Regions from separate parts of the Streptomyces sp. NPDC059875 genome, predicted to be linked through region 1. Evidence: riboswitches for the same ligand, from Rfam matches in the RefSeq annotation. Region 1 holds a riboswitch; the other holds the start of a gene.
The links. Region 1 has a riboswitch for ZMP and ZTP ahead of ACFV9D_RS25215 (bifunctional 5,10-methylenetetrahydrofolate dehydrogenase/5,10-methenyltetrahydrofolate cyclohydrolase). Riboswitches for the same ligand answer to the same signal wherever they lie in the genome.

Region 1 (3,501 bases):
GAACTCGCTGTAGTGGCCGCGCTGGATCAGGGCCCTGGACGGGCACGTGCAGACCTCGCCCTGGTTGAGGGCGAACATCGTGAAGCCCTCGAGCGCCTTGTCGCGGAAGTCGTCGTCCGCCGCCCACACGTCGTCGAAGAAGATGTTCGGCGACTTGCCGCCCAGTTCCAGCGTGACCGGCTTGATGTTCTCCGAGGCGTACTGCATGATCAGCCGGCCCGTCGTCGTCTCGCCCGTGAAGGCGATTTTCGCGACGCGCGGGGAGGAGGCCAGGGGCTTGCCGGCCTCCGCACCGAAGCCGTTGACGATGTTCACCACACCCGGCGGCAGCAGGTCCGCGATCAGGCCCATCCAGAAGTGCACGGACGCCGGGGTCTGTTCGGCCGGCTTGAGGACCACCGCGTTGCCCGCGGCCAGCGCCGGGGCCAGCTTCCAGGCCGCCATCAGGATCGGGAAGTTCCACGGGATGATCTGCGCGACCACGCCCAGCGGCTCGTGGAAGTGGTACGCGACGGTGTCGTCGTCGATCTCGCTCAGCGCGCCCTCCTGCCCGCGCAGCGCCCCCGCGAAGTAGCGGAAGTGGTCGATCGCGAGCGGGATGTCGGCGGCCAGGGTCTCGCGGACCGGCTTGCCGTTCTCCCAGCTCTCCGCGACCGCCAGTTCCTCCAGGTGCTCCTCCATCCGGGCGGCGATCCGCAGCAGCACCCCGGCGCGTTCGGCGGGCGCCGTGCGGCCCCAGGCCGGTGCCGCCGCGTGCGCCGCGTCCAGGGCGCGCTCCACGTCCTCGGCCGTGCCGCGCGCGACCTCGGTGAAAGGACGGCCGTCGACCGGGCTCGGGTTCTCGAAGTACTGCCCCCGGGCCGGGGCGACGTACTCACCGCCGATCCAGTGGTCGTAGCGGGCCTGGTACGACATGATCGCGCCCTCGGTACCGGGTGCGGCGTAACGGGTCATGGACATGGCCTCCCTCGGACCGCGCCGGCCGTCCCTGGCCGGCGCTCACCGCCGAGTGTGCGGAGCCGGACGTTGCAACCCCGTTGCGCCCTCCGACAGTTCGGCGTCCAGGGCACGCAACCGGGCCAGCACAGGCGCCTGCCCCGCCGTCGGCACGACCTCCGAGAGCGCCCGCCACATCTCCACGTCGTCCTCGCCCCACGCGCTGTACGTCCAGTCCGCCAGCAGCCCCGGATCGCCCCGGTCCACCAGCGCCGCACGCAGCCGGTTCGCGAGCCGGTCGCGCAGGCGTACGACCCCCGGCGCACGGGAGCCGGGAAGCAGCGGACCCGCGTACGCGGACAGGGCCGACGACAACGCGCCCGAACCCAGGCGCCGGTCGACCGTGGCGAAGTCGGCGTCGACGGTCGCGGCCAGCCGGTACGGGCGGGAGCGCACCAGCTCCGCGCCGAGCAGCCCGCGCAGCCGGGACAGCTCGGCCCGCAGGGTGACGGGGGTGACCGACTCGTCCTCGTACAGGAGCGTCAGGAGTTCGTCGCCGCTCACCCCGTCCGGGCGCTGGGCGAGGACGACCAGGATCTCGCTGTGCCGCCGGCTCATCCGCAGTCGGCGGCCGGCCACGCTCAGCACCGCCTCGTCGCGGCCGAGCGCGGTCAGCCGGACCCGGTCCTCGGCCGGTGGGGGAGCGAGCAGCGCAAGCTGGGACTCGGCCGCCCGCGCCACCGCCTGTACGAACGCCAGGCTGTGCGGATGCGCGAGCCGGTCCCCGCCCGTGATGTCGACCGCGCCGAGCAGCCGTCCGGTGGACGGATCGTGTACGGGAGCGGCGGCGCAGGTCCACGCCTGCACCGGACGCCGGAAGTGCTCGGCGCTGAAGACCTGCACCGGCCGGTCCACGGCGATCGCGGTACCCGGCGCGTTCGTCCCGGCCACCGACTCCGACCAGCGCGCCCCGGCGACGAAGTTCATCGCGCCCGCCCGGCGCAGCGTCCCTGGGTGGCCCTCCACCCACAGCATCCGCCCTGCCGCGTCGCAGACCGCGAGCAGGTGCTCGCCATCCGTCGCGTACCCGCCCATCAGCTCCCGGATCACCGGCATGGCGGCCGACAGCGGATGCACTTCACGGTGCTCGGCGAGCTCCTCGTCGGCCAGCTCCACGCGGGCCGCGCCGTCCGGGCTCACGCGGGCCCGCGCCGAGCGTCGCCAGGAGTCGGCCACCAGCGGCCGTACCGGAGGGAGCTGCACCCGGCCCCCGCTGGTGAAGGCCTCGTGCGCCCGACGGAGCGCCCCGGCATCCGGCTCCGACGCCACCCACGCATCGCTCAACTCGGCCTCCACGTCGAGGTGTACCGTGCCGTCCGTCGTCATCGGGGTCATCGTCGTGCTCGCGCGGGCCGCTCACAAGCGTCCGGACGCCACGGCATATGCACCCTGACCGGACACCGCCCCCCGGCCCCACGGAGGCCTCACGTAGAGTGGGGCCCGGGCCGTGACTGGCGCTTGAGGTGGATCACCACCGGGGAGCGGCCCGGCGGACTCCACGCACCCGCGCGGACCCGTCGCTGCCGTGCGCCTGGGCGATCACCTGTCATCCACGACGCCCAGGAGTGGCCCATGTCCACCAGCACCGCTTCCCTCATGGACGGCACCGCGCTCGCCCGCCGCACGGTCGAGGAGACCGCCGCCCGCGCCGCCGAGATCACCCGCCGCACCGGCGTCACGCCCTGTCTCGCCACGGTGCTCGTCGGCGAGGACCCGGCCTCCGTCACGTACGTGAAGATGAAGCAGAACCGCTGCGCGAAGGCCGGAATCCGCTCCAAGCACGTCGAGCTGCCCGCCTCGACGACGACCGAGGAGCTCGTCGCCGCCATCACCGCGCTCTCCGAGGACCCCGAGGTCCACGGAATCCTGCTCCAGCACCCGGTCGGGCCGCACATCGACGAGCGCGCCGCGTTCGAGGCGATCGCCCCGGCCAAGGACGTCGACGGCGTCACCATGGCCTCCTTCGCCGCCATGGGCTTCGGCCTCCCCGGCTTCGTCTCCTGTACGCCCGGCGGCATCATGCGCCTGCTCGACGCGTACGACGTCGAGCCGAGCGGCAAGCGCGCGGTCGTCGTCGGCCGCTCCGCGATCCTCGGCAAGCCGGCCGGCCTGCTCCTGCTCGGCCGTGATGCGACCGTCACCTACTGCCACTCGCGCACCATCGAGCTCTCCTCGATCGTGCGCGAGGCCGACATCCTCGTGGCGGCCGTGGGCAAGCCGCGCTTCATCAAGGGCGAGGACATCAAGCCCGGCGCGGTCGTCATCGACGCCGGCTACAACCCGGGCAACATCGGTGACGTCGACTTCGAGACCGCCGCGGAGCGGGCCTCCCTCATCACCCCGGTGCCGGGTGGAGTCGGCCCGATGACGATCGCCGTGCTCCTCGCGCAGACCGTCGAAGCGGCGGAGCGCCAGCTCGGCCTCTAGCACGAGAACGGGTCACGTGCGGCCCGTGGGCGAACGAACTCTGTCACGGTTCTGTACGTGGTGTGCTTCAACTTGCCT
Region 2 (3,501 bases), on a different contig from region 1:
TCGGGAAGGCTGATCGAGTACTTCTTGCTACCGCTCATTCTCCGGATCCTACCGCTGATGACCCCTGCCGGGGCGCGATCCGGTCACTCCGGCAGGGGCTCCCGCACGTCAGTCCGAAAGGACCGCCCGCAGCTGCTCCAGACCCCAGTCCAGGTCCTCCTTGCTGATCACCAGCGGCGGAGCGATCCGGATCGTCGAACCGTGGGTGTCCTTCACCAGCACACCCCGGTCCATCAGCTTCTCCGAGATCTCCCGGCCCGTGCCGCGGGACGGCGCGATGTCCACCCCGGCCCACAGTCCGCGCCCGCGCACCGCCTCCACCGCGCCACCGCCCACCAGCAGCCCCAACTCGGCGTGCAGGTGCTCGCCCAGCTCGGCCGCCCGCTGCTGGTACTCCCCGGTCCGCAGCATCGCGATCACCTCCAGCGCCACCGCGCAGGCCAGCGGATTCCCGCCGAACGTCGACCCGTGCTCGCCCGGCCGGAACACACCGAGCACATCACGGTCCGCGACCACCGCCGAGACCGGGACGACACCGCCGCCCAGCGCCTTGCCCAAGATGTACACGTCCGGCACCACGCCCTCGTGCTCGCACGCGAACGTCCGCCCGGTCCGGCCGAGGCCCGACTGGATCTCGTCCGCCATCAGCAGCACGTTCCGCTCCCGGGTCAACTCCCGCACCCCGCGCAGATATCCGGCCGGCGGCACCAGGACCCCCGCCTCGCCCTGGATCGGCTCCAGGAGCACCGCCACGGTGTGCGCGGTGACCGCGGCCTGCATCGCCGTCAGATCCCCGTACGGGACGATCTCGAAGCCCGGCGTGTACGGGCCGTAGTGGTCACGGGCCTCGTGGTCCGTGGAGAAGCTGACGATCGTCGTCGTCCGGCCGTGGAAGTTGTTCGCCGCGACCACGATCTTCGCGTGCCCGTCCGGCACGCCCTTCACTTCGTACCCCCACTTCCGCGCGGTCTTCACGGCCGTCTCGACCGCCTCCGCGCCCGTGTTCATGGGCAGGACCATCTCCTTGCCGCACAGCTCCGCGAGCCGCGTACAGAACTCCGCGAACCGGTCGTGGTGGAACGCCCTCGACGTGAGCGTCACCCGCTCCAGCTGCGCCCGCGCGGCGTCGAGCAGCCGCCGATTGCCGTGCCCGAAGTTGAGCGCCGAGTACCCGGCGAGCATGTCGAGGTAGCGGCGTCCCTCGACATCGGTCATCCATGCCCCGTCCGCCGAGGCGACGACGACGGGCAGGGGGTGGTAGTTGTGAGCGCTGTGCGCCTCCGCGGAAGCGATCGCGTCTTGCGTCCTCGACACGGGATCTCCGTTCGTCCTGCGGCCCGGGGGTGGGTGTGGCCCCTTTCTTATCGTCGCTCGGATGGTGGAAGAAGAAACCTTGGGCGACGGCGCGCCCGCTAATGTGGATACACGCACGGCGACTGGCGTACGGGGAAGCGACCCCGGGGGAGCCGTGCGCGGCAGGATCAACACGAGGTGCCGTTCGCCTGGGCACCACGGGAACAGAACAATCCCGTGTGGGTGCCGCCCGCCCCCTGCCTTCGGCGGGTGAGCCCCCAGTTCGCACCACTGGGACCCGTCCCGTGTGGTGCCGGCCGGCTGGGCTGACCGTGACCCCGGGATCCGCCAACACGCCCGGAGGAACGCCATGAACGCCACCCCTCACGCCGTCGATCTTCCCGCCCACCACCCCGCCCTCGCCGCCACCGACCCCGAACTCGCCGCGCTCGTCGGCGCCGAGGAGCAGCTGCAGGCCGAGACCCTGCGGCTGATTCCCAGCGAGAACTACGTCTCCCACGCCGTCCTCGAAGCCTCCGGCACCGTCCTGCAGAACAAGTACAGCGAGGGCTACCCCGGCCGCCGGTACTACGAGGGCCAGCAGAACATCGACAAGGTCGAGACCCTCGCCATCGAGCGCGCCAAGGCCCTCTTCGGCGTCGACCACGCCAATGTGCAGCCCTACTCCGGCTCCCCGGCCAACCTCGCGATCTACCTCGCCTTCGCCGAGCCCGGCGACACCGTCATGGGCATGGCCCTGCCGATGGGCGGCCACCTCACCCACGGCTGGGGCGTCTCCGTGACCGGCAAGTGGTTCCGGGGCGTGCAGTACGGCGTGCGCCAGGACACCGGGCTCATCGACTTCGACCAGGTACGCGACCTCGCGCTCGCGGAGCGGCCCAAGGTGATCTTCTGCGGCGGCACCGCGCTGCCCCGCACGATCGACTTCGCCGCCTTCGGCGAGATCGCCCGCGAGTCCGGCGCCGTGCTCGTCGCCGACGTCGCCCACATCGCCGGCCTGATCGCGGGCGGCGCCCACCCCTCCCCGGTCCCGCACGTCGACGTCATCTCGACCACCACCCACAAGACCCTGCGCGGCCCGCGCGGCGCCATGCTGATGTCCCGCGAGGAGCACGCCAAGGCCCTCGACAAGGCCGTCTTCCCCGGCCTCCAGGGCGGCCCGCACAACCAGACCACCGCCGCCATCGCCGTCGCCCTGCACGAGGCGGCCCAGCCCTCCTTCCGCGACTACGCCCACGCGGTCGTCGCCAACGCCAAGGCCCTCGCCGAGGCGCTGCTCGCCCGCGGCTTCGACCTGGTCTCCGGCGGCACCGACAACCACCTGATCCTGATGGACCTCACCCCCAAGGAGGTCCCGGGCAAGGTCGCCGCGAAGGCCCTCGACCGGGCCGGGATCGTCGTCAACTACAACACCGTCCCCTACGACCCCCGGAAGCCCTTCGACCCCTCAGGCGTCCGCATCGGCACCCCCTCCCTCACCTCCCGCGGTCTCGGTACGGAGCACATGGTGCAGGTCGCCGACTGGATCGACCGCGGTGTCGCGGCGGCGGGCTCGGGCGACGAGGACGCGCTCCTCAAGATCCGCGCGGAGGTAGCGGAGCTGATGGCGGCCTTCCCGGCGCCGGGCCTCCCGGTCTGATCCGGCCGCGGGCGCTCAGCCCGCCGACTCGGCGATGCGGCGGGCCTCCTTCAGGGTCGGCTCGCCCTCCAGGCGCAGGGTCAGGGCTCCCGCGTTCCTCGTCCAGAGGAGCGTGGGGCCCGCCGTGCGTATCGAGTGGGTCCACTCCTGCCCGCTCGCGTCCGTCATCGGGAACCGCAGCAGATGCGGCTCGGCGAACCAGTAGCCCTGCTCCCCGTCCGGCAGATCGACCCACTCCGGATGCGTCTGCACCTGCTTGCCGAAGCCCACGTCGAGCCGCGCCGGGAACTCGTCGAGCCGGACCGTCCGGTCACCGTCCCCGTACCAGCACAGGCTGATCACCGCCCGCCCCCGCTCGGCCGCGCCGGTCACCGAGACCGCGTCCGGCGGGCGGAGCGCGCTCGGTATCAGCGGCACGAAGCCGGCCCTGCGCCCGGCCTCCTCCAGCGGCACCGGGTCGGGACAGCCCGGCACCACCGAGCCCGGGTCGGGGTGCGCCCGGGGGTCGAACCGCACCTCCACCCCGCCGAAGCCGAACCAGTCCGCCA

Region 2: it holds a riboswitch for ZMP and ZTP, as region 1 does, so the genes downstream of both, glyA (serine hydroxymethyltransferase) here and ACFV9D_RS25215 (bifunctional 5,10-methylenetetrahydrofolate dehydrogenase/5,10-methenyltetrahydrofolate cyclohydrolase) in region 1, are expected to answer to the same signal.

The regions. Positions count from the first base shown of each region.
Region 1 covers NZ_JBHWJZ010000022.1:54,805-58,305, forward strand. The annotation lists gene ACFV9D_RS25205 (aldehyde dehydrogenase family protein) at 1-954, opposite strand, end outside; gene ACFV9D_RS25210 (GAF domain-containing protein) at 1,000-2,280, opposite strand; ZMP/ZTP riboswitch at 2,434-2,540, shown strand; gene ACFV9D_RS25215 (bifunctional 5,10-methylenetetrahydrofolate dehydrogenase/5,10-methenyltetrahydrofolate cyclohydrolase) at 2,569-3,423, shown strand.
Region 2 covers NZ_JBHWJZ010000018.1:21,601-25,101, forward strand. The annotation lists gene ACFV9D_RS22145 (hypothetical protein) at 1-38, opposite strand, end outside; gene rocD (ornithine--oxo-acid transaminase) at 109-1,314, opposite strand; ZMP/ZTP riboswitch at 1,423-1,515, shown strand; gene glyA (serine hydroxymethyltransferase) at 1,664-2,953, shown strand; gene ACFV9D_RS22160 (hypothetical protein) at 2,969-3,501, opposite strand, start outside.